DNA from 3 places in the Roseateles cavernae genome. Region 2 is predicted to be linked to each of the others. Evidence: predicted binding sites of a transcription regulator. Region 2 holds the regulator's gene; each other region holds the start of a gene.

Region 1 (6,106 bases), on a different contig from region 2:
CTGCCGCAAAGCCAGCCCTCGGTGGTGCCGGCGCAGCTGCCGTCGGAGCGGCAGTCGGTGGCCGAGCTGCCCAGGCCGGCGAAGGCCGAGGCGCGCGTGTCGCCAGCTGCCGCATCGCGCGCGCGCGTCGAGGATGCTGCCTCGGCGGCGCCGGCCGGCGCGCTGCAGCGCCTGGCCGGCGAGTCGACCGCGATCCGGCAGGTGCGCTCGCTGATCGAGAAGGTGGCGCGCAGCATGGCGCCGGTGCTGCTGCAGGGCGAGTCGGGCACCGGCAAGGAGCTGGTGGCTCGCTCCATCCATGAGAGCAGCGTGCGCGGCAGCCAGGCTTTCGTCGCGGTCAATTGCGGCGCGATTCCCGAACAGCTGCTGGAGGCCGAGTTCTTCGGCTATCGCAAGGGCGCGTTCACCGGCGCCAATGAGGACCGCGAGGGCTTCTTCCAGGCCGCCCATGGCGGCACCTTGTTCCTCGACGAGATCGGCGACCTGCCGCTGGCGATGCAGAGCAAGCTGCTGCGCTCGATCCAGGAGCGCTCGGTGCGGCCGGTCGGCGCGGTGGCCGAGGCGCCGGTCAATGTGCGCATTCTCAGCGCCACCCACAAGGACCTGAGCGCCGAGGTGGCGGCCGGGCGCTTCCGCCAGGACTTGTTCTACCGGCTCAACGTGATACAGATCCGCGTGCCGCCGCTGCGCGAGCGCATCGAGGACCTGGCCGCGATCAGCGAACGGGTGCTGGAGCGCATCGCCCGCGATGCCGGCGTGTCGCCGGTGCCGCGGCTGACACCGGCGGCGCTGTCGCAACTGGCGCGCTATGCCTTCCCGGGCAATGTGCGCGAGCTCGAGAACCTGCTGCACCGGGCGCTGGCGCTGTCGGGTGGCGAGCTGATCGACGCGGAGGATCTGGGCCTGCCCGAATCGCTGCTGGATGACTCGCAACTGGGGGCGCTGGATGTGCTGGAGGCGCCGCCGGCGGCGCCGCTGCCCGACCTGGCCGACGACCAGGCCGAGCTGCCGCAAGACCTGGCCCTTTATCTGGATGAGGTCGAACGAAGCATCTTGTTACGCGCTTTGGAGCGCCACCGCTTCAATCGCACGGCCGCCGGTGCGAGCCTGGGCTTGTCGCTGCGTCAGATTCGTTACCGGATGGCACGGCTGGGCATCACCGAAGGTTCGACCTCGGGCGATGGCGAGGGCTCCGACGCCCACTGAGCGCCGACTGAGCGCCGACCGAGGCCGCGGTCCACAAAGCCTTTGTTGGCGCGGCCTGGCGGGCGGTTTTGCGCTGCAGGCCGCGACTGTCGCGGGCCCCGGATTTCAAACCCCGATCAATGCTGGGTGCTGGCGCGATGCGAGCGGCATCGAGGCGGCCCTGCAAGGCTTTTTGCGGCGTGCGGCTAGCGCGTGAAGGGTCGCCGGTCAACCGGGTTCGATATGCGGGTTTGACGCTAGCTGTAGTGCTTGAAGAGCTGGGTAGCCCCAGATATAGTGTTTCTTCATGCTATCCTTCTAGCCTCGGCAAAGCACTGAAATGCCCTATCCCTTCGCAGTCGTCTTGCCCAGCGTGACCGGTACAGCGCCGTGTTCTGCCTGGCTTGCGATGCGAACGATGGCGGGCTCGCCGGCCTGCCCGGTGGGCTCGCGCAGTCGCACAGCCCCAAGCCCCGACGACAGCAATAACGAACGCAGATCCATGGCCGCCCCTGGCGTGTCGCGGACCTGCCATTTCTGATTCGAACAAGACAGACGAGGAATTATGCAAAGCACAGCAGCCCAGACCCGCTCGGACGCTCCCGCTGCCGCCTCCGCGCCCGCCGCAGCGGCCGGCGCGGCCAAGCAGACCGCTTATCAGGCCTACCAGATCATCCGTCGCAATGGCGCGGTGGTCTCGTTCGAGCCCAGCAAGATCGCGGTGGCCTTGATGAAGGCCTTTCTGGCCGTGCATGGCACCAGCGGCGCGGCCTCGGCCAGCGTGCGCGAGACGGTCGACGGCCTGACCGAGAACGTGGTGCGCGCGCTGCTGCGCTCGCGCCCGAGCGGCGGCACCTTCCACATCGAGGATGTGCAGGACCATGTCGAGCTGGGCCTGATGCGCGGTGGTCACCATGAGGTGGCGCGCGCCTATGTGCTGTATCGCGAGCGCCGCTACCAGGAGCGCGTGGCCAAGGGTGAGGTGGCTCAGGCCGCCGCGCTGGAGTCCGGCCTGACGGTGATCGACAACGGCCAGCGCATTCCGCTGGACCTGGCCCATCTGCAAAGCCTGATCGTCTCGGCCTGCGAAAACCTCGGCGCCGACGTCAAGCCGGAGCCCATCCTGGCCGAGACCAAGCGCAATCTGTATGACGGCGTGCCGATCGACGAGGTGTACAAGGCCTCGATCCTGGCCGCCCGCACCCTGATCGAGAAGGATCCCGGCTACAGCCGCGCCACCGCACGCCTGCTGCTGCACACGATCCGCCGCGAGGTGGTCGGCGGCGAAATCACGCAGGAGCAGATGCAGAGCCGCTATGCCGAGTATTTCCCCGGCTATATCAAGAAGGGCGTCAAGGCCGAGCTGCTGGACGAGAAGCTGGCGCAGTACGACCTGGCCAAGCTGGGCGCGGCGCTGAAGGCCGAACGCGATCTGCAGTTCGACTACCTCGGCCTGCAGACCCTGTATGACCGCTACTTCCAGCACATCGACGATGTCCGCATCGAGATGCCGCAGGCCTTCTTCATGCGTGTCGCGATGGGCCTGGCCCTCAACGAGATCGACCGCGAGACCCGCGCGATCGAGTTCTATGAAGTGCTGTCGAGCTTCGACTTCATGTCCAGCACGCCGACCCTGTTCAACTCCGGCACGCGTCGCTCGCAGCTGTCGTCCTGCTACCTGACGACGGTGGCCGACGATCTGGACGGCATCTACGAGGCGCTGAAGGAGAACGCGCTGCTCTCCAAGTTTGCCGGCGGCCTGGGCAATGACTGGACCCCGGTGCGCGCTTTGGGCTCGCACATCAAGGGCACGAACGGCAAGAGCCAGGGCGTGGTGCCCTTCCTGAAGGTGGTCAACGACACCGCCGTCGCGGTCAACCAGGGCGGCAAGCGCAAGGGCGCGGTCTGCGCCTATCTGGAGTCCTGGCACCTGGACATCGAGGAGTTCCTGGAGCTGCGCAAGAACACCGGCGACGACCGCCGCCGCACCCACGACATGAACACCGCGAACTGGATCCCCGATCTGTTCATGCGCCGTGTGATGGACGGCGGCGACTGGACTCTGTTCTCGCCGTCGACCTGCCCGGACCTGCACGATCTGTTCGGCACCGCCTTCGAGAAGGCCTATGTCGAGTACGAGGCCAAGGCCGACCGCGGCGAGATCAAGCTGTTCAAGCGCATGCCGGCCAAGGACCTGTGGCGCCGCATGCTGTCGATGCTGTTCGAGACCGGCCATCCCTGGATCACCTTCAAGGACGCCTGCAATGTGCGCTCACCGCAGCAGCATGTCGGTGTCGTGCACTCGTCGAATCTGTGCACCGAGATCACGCTGAACACGAACGACAGCGAGATCGCCGTCTGCAACCTCGGCTCGGTCAATCTGGTCCAGCACCTGAAGGACGGCGGCATTGACCACGACAAGCTGCGCAAGACGATCTCGACCGCGATGCGCATGCTCGACAACGTGATCGACATCAACTACTACGCGGTCAAGAAGGCGCGCGACTCGAACCTGCGCCACCGTCCGGTGGGCCTGGGTCTGATGGGCTTCCAGGACGCGCTGTACGCGCTGCGCACGCCCTACGCCTCCAACGAGGCGGTCGAGTTTGCCGACCGTTCGATGGAAGCGATCTGCTACTACGCCTACCAGGCCTCCACCGAGCTGGCCGCCGAGCGGGGTCGCTACTCGAGCTATCGCGGCTCGCTGTGGGACCGCGGCGTCCTGCCGATCGACTCGTTGGACCTGTTGGCCAAGGAGCGCGGTGGCTATGTCGAGGTGGATCGCAGTTCGACCCTGGACTGGGATGCGCTGCGCGCCAAGATTGTCCAGCACGGCATGCGCAACAGCAACTGCGTGGCTATCGCGCCGACCGCGACGATCTCCAACATCATCGGCGTCGATGCCTCGATCGAACCCTGCTTCGGCAATCTGTCGGTCAAGTCCAATCTGTCGGGCGAGTTCACCGTGATCAATGAATCGCTGGTGCGCGACCTGAAGAAGCTGGGCCTGTGGGACGACGTGATGGTGATGGACCTGAAGCACTTCGACGGTTCGCTGCGCCGCATCGACCGCGTGCCGGAAGAGCTGAAGACCTTGTATGCGACCGCCTTCGAGGTCGAGACGCAGTGGCTGGTCGAAGCTGCCGCCCGTCGCCAGAAGTGGATAGATCAGGCCCAGAGCCTGAACATCTATATGGCCGGCGCCTCGGGCAAGAAGCTCGACGAGACCTACAAGCTGGCCTGGCTGCGCGGCCTGAAGACGACCTACTACCTGCGCACGATGAGCGCGTCGTCGGCCGAGAAGAGCACGGTGACCAAGTCGGGCCAGCTCAATTCGGTGTCCTCCGGCGCAGGCGCTTCGATGTTGTCGGCACCTGTTTCGGCCCAGCCCGCAGCGCCCGTTGCTGCGGCGCCGGTCGAGGCAGAGTTGCCTGCAACCGACATGAAGTTCTGCTCGATCGACAACCCGGACTGCGAGGCCTGCCAGTAAGGTCTTGAAGTCCAAGCACTGGCATCGCGAAAAGCTCCAACGCCCGCGATGCCAGTGTTCATCGGCTCAAACGCTGATGCATGGGTTTTCCTGCGAAGCAAATCCAGGCCTCAACGACTGACCTCCGAGGGCTTCGATACGCGTCCGATGCGATGCGACACAGCAACGCGCATCGCGTGTTGATGTCAAGAAGTCCTTGGTGTTTGAACACAACACTCTGATAATTCGACACGATAGGAAGTCCACCATGTTGGTTTGGGAAGAAGACCTGAAGCCCTCGAACAGCGTCACCACGAATGCCGCGCCGCGCACTGCGCCGGTCGCGAGCGCAGCAGCCACCGCGTCGCCCGCCACAACGGCCGCCGTGAGCAGCACCCAAACCGTCCCCGCGTCCACCGCAACGGCCCAGGTTCTGGGCAACGGCGCGCGCGTCAAGGCCTCGGACAAGCGCATCATCAATGGCCAGACCGACGTCAACCAGCTGGTGCCCTTCAAGTACAAATGGGCCTGGGAAAAATACCTGGCCACCTGCGCCAACCACTGGATGCCGCAGGAAGTGAATATGTCGCGCGACATCGCCTTGTGGAAAGACCCGAACGGTCTGACCGAGGACGAGCGCCGCATCATCAAGCGCAATCTCGGCTTCTTCGTGACCGCCGACTCGCTGGCCGCCAACAACATCGTGCTGGGCACCTACCGCCACATCACGGCCCCCGAGTGCCGCCAGTTCCTGCTGCGCCAGGCCTTTGAAGAAGCGATCCACACCCACGCCTACCAGTACATCGTCGAGTCGCTGGGCCTGGACGAGAGCGAGATCTTCAACGCCTACAACGAAGTCAAGTCGATCCGCGACAAGGACGAGTTCCTGATCCCCTTCATCGAGGCGATCATGGACCCCAACTTCCACACCGGCACGCCCGAAAACGACCAGACCCTGCTGAAGAGCCTGATCGTCTTCGCCTGCCTGATGGAGGGGCTGTTCTTCTACGTCGGCTTCACGCAGATCCTGGCGATGGGTCGTCAGAACAAGATGACCGGTGCCGCCGAGCAGTACCAGTACATCCTGCGCGACGAGTCCATGCACTGCAACTTCGGCATCGACCTGATCAACCAGCTCAAGGCCGAGAACCCGCATCTGTGGACGGCCGAGTTCAAGGCCGAGATCAAGGCGCTGTTCCTGCATGCCGTCGAGCTCGAGTACCGCTATGCCGAGGACACGATGCCGCGTGGCGTGCTCGGCCTGAACGCCTCGATGTTCAAGGGCTATCTGCGCTATATCGCCAACCGCCGTGCCACCCAGATCGGACTGGAGGAGCTCTTCCCGAATGAAGAGAACCCCTTCCCCTGGATGAGCGAAATGATCGATCTGAAGAAGGAACGCAACTTCTTTGAAACCCGCGTCATCGAATACCAATCCGGTGGCGCATTGTC
Region 2 (6,106 bases):
GATCTCGGCGCTGGCCGGCACCTGCAGCATGCGCCCCGCCTCGCCGACACCGCTGTCCACCACCTCGGTGCGCGAGCCGCGCAGCAGGCCGGCGAACTGGTACTCGGACAGCGAATCGGGCACCGGCGTCACCGCGCCCAGGATGGTGGCCGGATCGGCCCCCAAGGCCACCGCGATCGGAAAGGGCTGACCCGGGTTGGCCAGCGCGAAGTCGCGGAAATCCAGCGCGCCGCCGCGATGGGCCAGCCAGCGCATGATCAGCTGGCGCCGGCCGATCAGTTGCTGGCGGTAGATGCCCAGGTTTTGGCGCAGGCGCGGATTGGCAATGCTCTGCGGCCCGCGGGTCACGACCAGCCCCCAGGTGATCAACGGCCCGATATCGCCGGGCCAGCAGGTCTGGATCGGCAGCGACTTCAGATTGACGTCCCCACCTAAAAATTCCTGCTCCTGGCACGGTGCGCGGCGCACGGTGCTGGGCTTCATGTCCCACAAGGACTTCAGCATCTGCAGCATGCGGCCGGCATCCTTCAGCCCCTTGGGCGGCTCCGGCTCCTTCAGGCTGGCCAGGACGTGGCCAACATCGCGCAGCTCCTGCAGGCTTTGCGCACCCATGCCCAGCGCCACCCGGCGGGTCGTGCCAAACAGATTGGTCAGCGCCGGGGTCTGGTAGCCGGCGGGCTTTTCGAACAGCAGCGCGGGCCCCTCGGCACGTAAAACTTTGTCACTGAGGGCCGTCACCTCAAGTAGGGGGGATACCGGCTCGCTGATGCGGCACAGCTCGCCCATCCCCTCTAAACCGTGCAGAAAGTCGCGAAGATCTCGGTACTTCATAACCAATAGTAATTTAGCAAGAGGCCCATAAGCTTGACGGGTTATTTTTGATCCTTAGAATCCGCCTACCCTGATGACTTCAGGGTTAACCCGTGTCTTCGCCTTGGGACGGAGAAGACACCCCGCTGCCGATGGACCCGGCCCCGGAGTTCTGCCACCTCGAGCGGCAGGGCTTCATGGGATGCCGGCCCATTATCACTGCCATGCGAGGCTGACCTGCCCCTAGCGGACCGGTCGGCCATATGTGGCGGAGAAGAAAAGGAGTCGCATGACAGCGCGTCGTGATTTGTTATCCCTCGCCCGCAGCGCCACTGCGGCCACATCCTTGTTCATCAAGGACATTGGCCACGGCCTGCTGGTGGTCAGCCACAACACCCTGGCCCTGGTCGGCCTGGCCGTGGTGGCTGTTTTGCTGATGTTCAGCAGCCAGGCGGATTTGCGCCACAAGCTCGAGACCGAGGCATTTGGCTGGCTCAATGCCCGCCAGGAAGCCCGTGCCGAGGCCTCCGGAGACACCCTGACCGGCTTCAGCGAGCCCGATGCGCTGAGCCGCGCCACGGCCGCCGATCCCAAGGACCTGTCGCGCCAGCAGGCGGCGGTCGCCATGTGGCTGTCGCGCCGCTACCGCGTCGCGCCCGAGCCGATCAGTCGTCTGGTGCAGGAGGCCTGGACCGTGGGGCAACGCGCCCGCGTCGAACCGACCCTGATCCTGGCCATCATGGCCATCGAGTCGGGCTTCAACCCTTTTGCCCAGAGCTCGGTCGGGGCCCAGGGCCTGATGCAGGTGCTGACCCGCGTGCATGACGACAAGTACGAGGCCTTTGGCGGCAATCTGGCCGCCTTCGACCCGATCACCAATCTGCGCGTCGGCGTGCAGGTACTCAAGGAGTGCATCCAGCGCGCCGGCGGCATCGAGGAAGGGCTGCGCTACTACGTCGGTGCCGCCAATCTGCCCGACGACGCCGGCTACGCCAACAAGGTGCTGGCCGAGCACGAGCAGATGAAGTCGGTGATCGCCGGCCGCCCTTATGTGCCCGCACCCAAGCCGATCCGCGAGGTCAATAGCACGCCCGCAACGACACCTGCGGCGCCCGCTGCGGCCGACCAGATCGCGCTGCTGAACTGAAACAGCTTTTGCTCGACGCCGGGCCTGCAGCCTCCGCTACACTGCAGGCTTCGCGCGACTGGCGATCAAGGTCACAGCCGTGACCCGAGGTGGTGGACCACCGGGGAGCGCGAACGGTCAAGGGTGAGCAGCCCGGCCGCCATCAGCCGTTCGCCTGGGCAGCCACGCCGCGCCGTCGCTCAAGCGTCGGCGTGCGCCGTGACTCCAACCCTAGACCGCCACCATCCATCATGTTTGATCGCAACACCTCGACCCTCGCCCAAGTGGACCCCGATCTGTGGGCCGCCGTCCAGCAAGAGAACCAGCGCCAGGAAGATCACATCGAGCTGATCGCTTCCGAGAACTACACCTCGCCGGCCGTGATGCAGGCGCAGGGCAGCCAGCTGACCAACAAGTACGCCGAGGGCTATCCCGGCAAGCGCTACTACGGTGGCTGCGAGTATGTGGACGTGGTCGAGCAACTGGCCATCGACCGCCTGAAGCAGCTGTTCGGCGCCAACTTCGCCAATGTCCAGCCCAACTCCGGTTCGCAGGCCAACCAGGGCGTGTTCTTCGCGCTGCTGCAGCCCGGTGACACCATCATGGGCATGAGCCTGTCCGAGGGCGGCCACCTGACCCATGGCATGCCGCTGAACATGAGCGGCAAATGGTTCAACGTGATCTCCTACGGCCTGAACGCCAAGGAAGAGATCGACTACGAGGCGATGGAAGCGCTGGCCCGCGAGAAGAAGCCCAAGCTGATCATCGCCGGCGCCTCGGCCTACAGCCTGCGCATCGACTTCGAGCGCTTCGGCAAGATCGCCAAGGAAATCGGCGCCTATTTCATGGTGGACATGGCCCACTATGCGGGCCTGATCGCCGCCGGCGTCTACCCGAACCCGGTGCCGCATGCCGATGTGGTGACCTCGACCACGCACAAGAGCCTGCGCGGCCCGCGCGGCGGCATCATCCTGATGAACGACGAGGCGATCGCCAAGAAGATCAACTCGGCGATCTTCCCCGGCATCCAGGGCGGCCCGCTGATGCATGTGATTGCCGGCAAGGCCGTGGCTTTCAAGGAAGCGCTGACGCCCGAGTTCAAGAGCTACCAGGAACAGGTGGTCAAGAACGCCAAGGTGCTGGCCGACACGCTGATCGAGCGCGGCCTGCGCATCGTCTCCGGCGGCACCGAGAGCCATGTGATGCTGGTGGATCTGCGCCCCAAGGGCCTGACCGGCAAGGAGGCCGAGGCCATCCTGGGCGCCGCCCACATGACCTGCAACAAGAACGGCATCCCGAACGACCCGCAGAAGCCGATGGTCACCAGCGGCATCCGCCTGGGCACGCCGGCGATGACCACGCGCGGCTTCAAGGAAGAACAGGTGCGCATCACCGCCCACCTGATCGCCGATGTGCTGGACAAGCCGCATGACGAGGCCAATCTGGCCGCCGTGCGCGAGAAGGTCGCGGCGCTGACGCGCGACTTCCCGGTCTACCGCTAAGCCGCCGCCCGCCGATGCGCTGCCCCTTCTGCTCCCATGCCGAAACCCAGGTGGTCGAAACCCGGGAGTCGGATGAAGGCGATGTGGTGCGGCGCCGGCGGCGCTGCCTGGGCTGTGACAAGCGCTTCACCACCTACGAACGGGCGGAGATCGCGATGCCCGTGGTGGTCAAGAAAGACGGCACCCGGGCCGACTTCGACCCGGCCAAGCTGCGCGCCTCGATGCAGCTGGCGTTGCGCAAGCGACCGGTCAGCATCGAGCAGGTCGATGCCGCGCTGGCCCGCATCGAGGAAAAGCTGCTGACCAGCGGCGCCCGCGAACTGCCGTCGACCAAGATGGGCGAGCTGGTGATGCGCGAACTCAAGCGCATCGACAAGGTCGCCTATGTGCGCTTTGCCTCGGTCTACCGCAGCTTCGAGGATGTGGATGAATTCCGGCAGCTGATCCGCGATATTTGAATCTTCCCTCCAAGGGGGTGCCAGGCTCCCCCCTTTGGCAGGACAGAAAGCGCCGGCCCGGCCCTCTAGATTGGATTCATGCCCGATGAATCCAGTCCGGAGCCGACCATGCCGCAAGCCCCTCACCCCCCGCATCACCTCCGTGGTCTCAGCCTGATCGAGGTTTGCGTCGTCTGCCTGATCCTGGCGGTACTGCTGAGCCAGGCGATTCCGTCGATGCAAAGACTCAGGCTCGGCCAGCATGTCCGGGGCACCGCCCAGACCCTGATGACCGATCTGCAGCAGGCGCGCAGCGTCGCCGTGATTCAGGGCAAGGCCGTGCATATGCGCTTCAATGCGGGTGATGGCGGCAGTTGCTACATCGTCTACAGCGGCCCGAGCGACGGCTGCCACTGCGACAACGCGGGCCAGACCCGCTGCACCGATGCGGCTGCCCTGGCCAAGGTCGAATGGCTGCCCGCCACGCAGGCCACGACGATACGCGCCAATGTCGAAAAACTCAGCTTCCAGGCCAGGCAAGGCGCGGTGACCAGCACCGGCAGCATCGATATTGCCGCGCCTGGCGGCCCCTCGATTCGCCATATCGTCGCGATCACCGGCCGCGTGCGCTCGTGCTCACCCGATGGCAGCGCGGGGCGCCTGCCGCGCTGCGCCGGCTGAACTGCCCCCTAACCCAAGGAAGCGTGGATCAACGGTCAGATATTGCCGACGAGCGGCCGACCCTGTTCGAGAGTCGCTGCGCACCGCGTCCACATAATTTTCCATGTCCATGCTACCGCCCTCTGCGCCCCAGGCTGCCGTCGGCCCGACAGGCAGTCATGGCTTCACGTTGGTCGAGCTGATGCTGGCGGTGGTGATCGCCGGCATCCTGGCTGCTGTCGCCCTGCCCTCCTTCCAGCACATGGTGCAAAAAGGCCGGCGTGCCGACGCCGTGGCCACCTTGTCGGCGGTGCAGCAGGCACAGGAGCGCTGGCGCGCCAACCGGGCGACCTACACCGAAAAGCTGAGCGATCTGCAGTTCAGCAGCGATCAGTCGCTCGACAAGCATTACGTGATCAAGATCGTGCTGACGAACGACGGCGCCACCGGCTACACCATCGAGGCGAATGCGCTGGAAAGCAGCCCCCAGGCCAAGGACAGCGCCTGCGCCAAGATGTCCATCACGATGAGTGGTGGCCAGATGCAATACCTGCCCACCACCGGCGGATGCTGGTCCAGATGACTTCCGCAAGCATCAAGGGCCTGAGCCTGATCGAGATGATGGTCGGCTTGACGGTAGGCATGATTGTCGTCGCCGGCGCCTCGCTGATGATGGTGGGCCAGTTGGAGGACCATCGCCGCCTGATGCTGGAAACCCAGGTGCAGCAGGACTTGCGGGCGGCGGCCGATCTGGTGCTGCGCGATATGCGCCGCGCCGGTTTCAACAGGCGTGCGGAAGACGGCGTCTCGGCGCCCGGCATGGCGACCCAGGCCAATCTCTATGCGATGGCGCGCCTGGACAAGGACGGCCAGCTGCTCTACAGCTACAGCCGGGCCAAGGGCGAGGCCGACGAGGACGGCAAGGTCGCCAACAACGAGGAGTTCGGCTACCGCGTTCGGTCCAAGGAGTTGCAGTTCCGCCATGGCGGCAACTGGCAGCCGCTGACGGACCCCAAGACCCTGGAGATCACCAGCTTCGAGCCGGAGCTGCTGGTGCAGCGCGTCAAGCTGGATGAGTTCTGCCAGCGCCCCTGCCCGATCGGTGCCACCGACTGCCCGCCTAGCATGGAGGTCCGGGAACTGCGGCTGACGCTGAGTGGCAAGGCCGCGCATGACGCGCGGGTGGTGCGCAGCGTCACGGTCAGCACCCGGCTGCGCAATGACGCCATCGAGGGAGGCTGCTGATCATGCGCTGCGCCGCCAATCAGCGTGCCATGGGGCAACAGGGTGCGGCCACCCTGGTGGTCGTGATGGTGCTGTTCTTCATCATGGCGATGATGGCCGCCTTCGCGAACCGCAATCTCGTTTTCGAGCAGCGCATCGCGAGCAACTACTACCGGGCCGGCCTCGCGCTGGAAACCGCCGAAGCCGGCGGCGAATGGGTGCTGAACGCGCTGAACGGCGTTTTCATCGATGCCAGCTGCAAGAACAGCGGTGCCATGGGCTCGAGCTTCCGTGAGCGCTATCTGGATATCGGCGCCGATCGCGCCATCAGCACCGACGCTGACGAG
Region 3 (6,106 bases), on a different contig from region 2:
CCTGATGGCGTTGTCGCTGCTGGGCGGCGTGGGCGGGGGCCTGCTGCGCGCCGGCCTGCCGCTGAGCGATGCCCTCTGGCTGAGCCACGCCGGCCTCGAGCACGCGGCGCTGATGAGCGGCGGTTTCCTGGGGACCGTGATCGCGATCGAGCGGGCGGTGGCGCTGCGCCACCGCGCCGCCTTCATCGGGCCGTTCATGTCCGGCCTGGCCGGCCTGTGCTGGCTGCTGGGCTACGGCGCCGCCGCTGCGGGGCTGGCTGCGCTGGCGGCGCTGGCCTTCGTCGCGGTCAACCTCGTCGTCGTGCGGCGCCAACCGGCCGCGCACACCGCGCTGCTGCTGCTCGGCGCGCTGGCCTGGCTGGCCGGCAATGCCTTGTTTGCGGCCGGCATCGCGGCCGACGCCGTGCTGCGCTGCTGGTTCGCCTTCCTGGTGCTGACCATCGCGGCCGAGCGCCTGGAGATGACGCGGCTGATGCGCCGCCGGCCCGGCGCCGAGGCCTCGCTGTATCTGGTCCTCGCCGCCCTGCTGCTGGGCGCGGCGCTGTCAGCGCTGCTCTATGGCGCCGCCCTGGCGATGCTGGCCCTGTGGCTGCTGTTGTTCGACATCGCCCGCCGCACGGTCTTCGCCCAGGGCCTGAGCCGCTATATGGCGGTCTGCCTGCTCGGCGGCTATGTCTGGCTGGCGCTGGCCGGCCTGGCCTGGGCCGCCACGGCGCTGGGCTTTCACACGGCCCGCGACACCGCCCTGCATGCGCTGGGGCTGGGTTTCATCGTCAGCATGATGATGGGCCATGCGCCGGTGATCCTGCCGGCCGTGGCCCGCATCAAGCTGCAGTTCGGACCGGCCTTCTACCTGCCGCTGGCGCTTCTGCATCTGTCCCTGCTGCTGCGGCTGGGCGGTGGCTTCGTGAACGACTCGCTGCGTGCCTGGGGAGCCGGCCTGAATGCCGGCGCCCTCGCACTGTTTGCCCTGACCCTGATCGGCGCCGCGTTCGCGTGGCGCCGCCGCCATGGCGCCACCGGCGCAAGAAAGTTGCCATGATGGCTGCGTCATTCATCAAGATCGAGGAACCCCCACGCCCGGCGGCTGCACCGGCCTTCGCGCTCTGGCAGCTCGGCTTCCGCCCCTTCTACCTGCTGGCCAGCGGCTTCGCCGCGCTGTCGATCGCGCTGTGGGCGCTGCAGTTCGCCGGCCTGCTGGGATCGCAGGCCTATCTGCAGGGGCCGCTATGGCATGCGCACGAGATGCTGTTCGGTTTCACCCTGGCCGTGCTGGTGGGCTTTCTGTTCACCGCCGGCCGCAACTGGAGCAATCGCCCGACACCCACCGGTGCCGCGCTGGCCGCACTGGCGGGGCTGTGGCTGGCCGGCCGCGTGCTGGTGCTGACGCCCTGGGGCTGGGCGGCAGCCCTGGTCAATATCGCCTTCCCGCTGCTGGCCACGATCGCGCTGGCCCTGCCCTTCATCGCCGCCCGCAACCACCGCAACTACTTCTTCATCGGCCTGCTGGCGCTGCTGACTCTGGCCCAGGCCGGCGTGCACCTGAGCCAGCTGGGCCTGCTGCAGCTGCCCGGCTGGGTCGGCATCCAGCTGGGGCTCGATGTCGTGCTCTTCATCATGGCGGTGATGGCCGGCCGCGTGATCCCGATGTTCACCAACAACGGCGTGCCCGGCGCCAATGCGACGCGCCGGCCCTGGCTGGAACAGGCCGCGCTGGGCGGCACGCTGGCGCTGCTGGCCGGCGATGGGCTGGGGCTGGGCGGCCTGCCGCTGGCCCTGCTGGCCGGCGTCTGCTCGGCCGCCCATCTGGCGCGCTGGCTGCTGTGGCAGCCGCTGAAGACGCTGCGCACGCCGCTGGTCTGGGTGCTGCATCTGGCCTATCTGTGGATCCCGCTGCACCTGCTGCTGCGCGGCCTGGCGGCGCTGGGCCTGCTGGCCCCGACGCTGGCGACCCACGCGCTGACCCTGGGCGCCATCGGCGGGCTGGTCATCGGCATGATGACGCGCACCGCGCTGGGCCACACCGGCCGGCTGCTGCGGGCCAGCCGGGGCGATGTGGCGAGCTACGCGCTGGTCGCGGCCGCCGCCGTGGTGCGCGTCGGCTGGCCGCTGCTAGCGCCGGCGCAGACCGTCCACGCGGTGCTGCTGTCGGCCGCGCTGTGGTCGGCCGGCTTCGCTCTCTACGCGCTGCGCTACTGGCCGATCCTGACGCGCGCCCGCCTCGATGGCCGGCCGGGCTGAGAATCCGGCCATGGACTATCTGACGATCAAGACCCTGCACCAGGGCGCCGTGCTGCTCTCGGTCAGCGGCTTCTTCGCGCGCGGCCTCGGGTCCTTGCTGGGCGCTGCCTGGGTCGGCAGCCGGCCGGCCAGGACCTTGCCCCATCTGGTCGACTCGGTGCTGCTGCTGTCGGCGCTCGCGCTGGCCTGGATGCTGCGGCTATCGCCGCTCGAGGCGCCCTGGCTGCTGGCCAAGCTCCTCGGCCTGCTGCTCTATATCGCGCTGGGCATGCTGGCGCTGAAACCCGGCCGGCCACTGGCGCTGCGCGCGGCCGCCTGGCTCGCAGCGCTGGCAACCGTCGGCTGGATCGCCTCGGTGGCGATCAGCAAGAACCCGCTGGGCTGGTGGATCTACCTGGGATAGGCGCGTCACGCAGCGCCTGCACCTGCTCGACCAGCACCGGATAGATCTGCTCCGCCTGTGCAGTGTCGAAATCGGCGTGATAGCGCTTGGCGACGCCCGACGATGCCAGCAGCAGATGCCAGGTCGGCGCGACACTGCGCTCGGCCAGACACTGCTTGGCGCAGGCCAGCGCGCAGCCATCAATGGCAATGATGGGCCTGCCCTCGGCAGCCGCGTCGCGGGCACGGCGCACCAAGCTGCGCACATTGCCGCCGACACCGGAAATGCAGGACATCTCGGCTTCGCCCTCGCGGTCCAGGCGCAGAGCCAGATAGTTGGCCAGCTGGGCCGCACTGGAGCAGCCCGAGCAGGAATACACCAGGGGCAGTGGGCGCCTGGCGGGGACGGGTGTGCTGCTTGTCATCCAAACCTTCCGCAGTTTTTGATATTGGCGCAGCGAATCCGCGATGCTGTCTTGATCCAGAGCAAACCCTCTGGACGCGACAGGCGCGACGCTTGCGCCCATGACAAGCGACACACCCTTCGAGCTGCTCCTGCGCGGCGCCACCCTCCAGGCCGAGCCCCAGCGACTGCTCTTCGTCTTCACGACGGCCGAACTGCCCGAGGACCCCAGTCCTGAGCAGCGTGAGCGTTTTGCCAGCGGCCAGGGCGGCACGCTCTCACCACGGGTCTGCGTGGACAAGTCGCCTGCAGAGCTCGGCAGCTTCGAGGCCTTGCGTGCCGAGTCCGCCAAGGCCGGGCCACCCTGGCAGGTCGTCTTCATCGCCGCCCTGTCCGGCCAGGGCGGCAAGCCGGCGACCGAGGCCCGCATCGAGCAGGCGCTGCGCACCATGGTCGAGCGCATCCGCAGCGGCCAGCTTGAGGGGTTGCTGGCACTGGACGTCGAAGGCCGCCCGCTGAGTTTCGGCTGACCCCGCCGTGGCGCCTGCGGCGCCAGGTCGAGTCGGGAGTTTGCGTCAGCGCAAATCCACATTTAGTGTTTGAAGGATAGGCTGCACACCATATCTAGTGTTCAGAACCATCCATGTCAAACATCCATGCCAGCCTTCCCGCCCAGGTTCTCAAGCGTGATGGGCGCCACGCGGCCTTCGACGCCCAGAAGATCGCGCTGGCACTGCAACGCGCCGGCATTGCCAGCGGCGAGTACGGCGCCGACGAACAGGCCTTGTTGTGCGCCAGCGTGCTGAAGGTGCTGGCGCACCGCTTCCACGGTCAGGCACCCGGCGTCGAGCAGATCCAGGACATCGTCGAGCAGACCTTGATCGCGTCCAATCATCTGAAGACCGCGCGCGCCTACATCGTCTACCGCGAGCAGCACGCGCGGCTGCGTGAGGATCGCAAGACCCTGGTGGATGTCGAGCGCTCGATCAACGAGTACCTGAATCGCGACGACTGGCGCGTCAACGCCAATGCCAACCAGGGCTATTCGCTGGGCGGCCTGATCCTCAATGTGTCCGGCAAGATGACGGCCAACTACTGGCTCTCGCATGTCTATGCACCCGAGATCGGCCAGGCCCATCGAGACGGCGACCTGCACATCCACGATCTCGACATGCTCAGCGGCTACTGCGCCGGCTGGTCGCTGCGCACGCTCTTGCACGAAGGCCTGAACGGCGTGCCGGGCAAGGTCGAGGCCGGCCCCCCCAAACACATGAGCTCGGCGGTCGGCCAGATCGTCAATTTCCTCGGCACCTTGCAGAACGAGTGGGCCGGTGCGCAGGCCTTCTCTTCCTTCGATACCTATATGGCGCCCTTTGTGCGTGCCGATCGCATGAGCTACGCCGAGGTGCGCCAGTGCATCCAGGAGCTGGTCTACAACCTCAACGTGCCCTCGCGCTGGGGCACGCAGACGCCCTTCACCAACCTGACCTTCGACTGGACCTGCCCAGCGGACCTGCGCGAGCAGGTGCCGGTGATTGCCGGCCGGGAGATGCCGTTTTCCTACGGCGATCTGCAGCTCGAGATGGACATGATCAACCGCACTTACATCGACGTGATGACGGCCGGCGATGCCAAAGGCCGGGTCTTCACTTTCCCAATCCCGACCTACAACATCACACCCGATTTCCCCTGGGAGTCAGAAAACGCCGCCGCACTGTTCGAGATGACGGCCAAGTACGGCCTGCCCTACTTCCAGAACTTCGTGAACTCGGAGCTGGAGCCGAATATGGTGCGCTCGATGTGCTGCCGGCTGCAGCTGGACCTGCGCGAGCTGCTCAAGCGCGGCAACGGTCTGTTCGGCAGCGCCGAACAGACCGGCAGCATCGGTGTGGTCACGATCAATTGTGCGCGCCTGGGCCATCTGCACTGCGGCGACGAGGCCGGCCTGCTGGCTGCGCTGGATCGGCTTCTTGAGTTCGGCAGGCAGAGCCTGGAACTCAAGCGCGAGCTGATCCAGCGCCTGATGGACCAGGGCCTGTTTCCCTACAGCAAGCGCTATCTGGGCACCTTGCGCAACCATTTCTCGACCCTGGGCGTCAACGGCCTCAACGAGATGATCCGCAACTTCAGCGCCGACGACTACGACATCACCGACGCGCGCGGCCATGCGCTGGCGCTGCGCCTGCTCGACCATGTGCGCGCCCGCATCGTCGAGTTCCAGGAAGAAACCGGCCACCTCTACAACCTGGAGGCGACGCCGGCCGAGGGCACGACCTACCGCTTCGCCCGCGAGGACCGCAAACGCTGGCCCGAGATCCTGCAGGCCGGCAGCGCAGACCGTCCCTACTACACCAACTCCTCGCAGCTGCCGGTCGGCTTCACCGACGACCCCTTCGAGGCGCTGGAACGCCAGGAGGCGCTGCAGGCCAAGTACACCGGCGGCACCGTGCTGCATCTCTATATGGGTGAGCGCGTCTCGAGTGGCGCTGCGTGCCGCGAGCTGGTGCGGCGCGCGCTGAGCCGCTTCCGCCTGCCCTACATCACGGTCACGCCGACCTTCTCGATCTGCCCGAGCCATGGTTATCTGGCCGGAGAACACCCTTTCTGCCCCGCTTGCGATGAAGAGCGGCTCGAACAGAAGCGCCGCCGGGCCGCAGCCAACGATTCCATCCCCTGTTCAACCACCAAGGAGACTCTGCAATGATCCACCCTGTCCCGATGACCGAAACAGCCATCGCGCTGCGCGACGATGAGCGCCAACCCTGCGAAGTCTGGACGCGCGTGATGGGCTACCACCGGCCGGTCTCGAGTTTCAACACCGGCAAGCAGGGCGAGCACCAGGAGCGCCGCTTCTTCGCCGAGCCCGGTCTGCGCCGGGCCGCGTGAGCCTCCACCTGAGCACAGCCGCCGCCACCTTGCGGGTCGGCGGCCTGACGCCGCTGACCACGATCGACTTTCCCGGCCGGCTCGCGGCGGTTGTGTTTCTCCAGGGCTGCCCCTGGCGTTGCAGCTATTGCCATAACCCGGGTCTGCTGCCTGCCGATGCGCCGACGGTGCAATCATGGGGGGCCGTGCTGGCTT

The links. The regulator NrdR, encoded in region 2, represses ribonucleotide reductase genes. The targets are predictions, from matches to a motif close to CACNANATNTNGTG.
Region 1: ABGI63_RS12085 (ribonucleoside-diphosphate reductase subunit alpha) is a predicted target of NrdR. The motif match lies at 1,472-1,485, and genes of this name have one in related genera.
Region 3: ABGI63_RS20020 (ribonucleoside triphosphate reductase) is a predicted target of NrdR. The motif match lies at 3,642-3,655, and genes of this name have one in related genera.

What each region holds. Positions count from the first base shown of each region.
Region 1 is NZ_JBDPLH010000003.1:305,763-311,868, forward strand. Features, by position in the region: gene ABGI63_RS12080 (sigma-54-dependent transcriptional regulator) at 1-1,206, shown strand, start outside; gene ABGI63_RS12085 (ribonucleoside-diphosphate reductase subunit alpha) at 1,751-4,675, shown strand; gene ABGI63_RS12090 (ribonucleotide-diphosphate reductase subunit beta) at 4,923-6,106, shown strand, end outside.
Region 2 is NZ_JBDPLH010000006.1:12,105-18,210, forward strand. Features, by position in the region: gene ABGI63_RS16545 (UbiD family decarboxylase) at 1-831, opposite strand, end outside; gene ABGI63_RS16550 (lytic transglycosylase domain-containing protein) at 1,100-1,957, shown strand; ZMP/ZTP riboswitch at 2,002-2,124, shown strand; gene glyA (serine hydroxymethyltransferase) at 2,188-3,438, shown strand; gene nrdR (transcriptional regulator NrdR) at 3,453-3,896, shown strand; gene ABGI63_RS16565 (GspH/FimT family pseudopilin) at 4,005-4,556, shown strand; gene ABGI63_RS16570 (type IV pilin protein) at 4,660-5,118, shown strand; gene ABGI63_RS16575 (prepilin-type N-terminal cleavage/methylation domain-containing protein) at 5,115-5,780, shown strand; gene ABGI63_RS16580 (pilus assembly PilX family protein) at 5,783-6,106, shown strand, end outside.
Region 3 is NZ_JBDPLH010000009.1:9,259-15,364, reverse strand. Features, by position in the region: gene ABGI63_RS20045 (DUF8744 domain-containing protein) at 1-1,042, shown strand, start outside; gene ABGI63_RS20040 (NnrS family protein) at 1,042-2,241, shown strand; gene ABGI63_RS20035 (SirB2 family protein) at 2,252-2,644, shown strand; gene ABGI63_RS20030 (putative zinc-binding protein) at 2,604-3,047, opposite strand; gene ABGI63_RS20025 (ribonucleotide reductase subunit alpha) at 3,148-3,555, shown strand; gene ABGI63_RS20020 (ribonucleoside triphosphate reductase) at 3,669-5,729, shown strand; gene nrdD (anaerobic ribonucleoside-triphosphate reductase) at 5,726-5,911, shown strand; gene ABGI63_RS20010 (anaerobic ribonucleoside-triphosphate reductase activating protein) at 5,908-6,106, shown strand, end outside.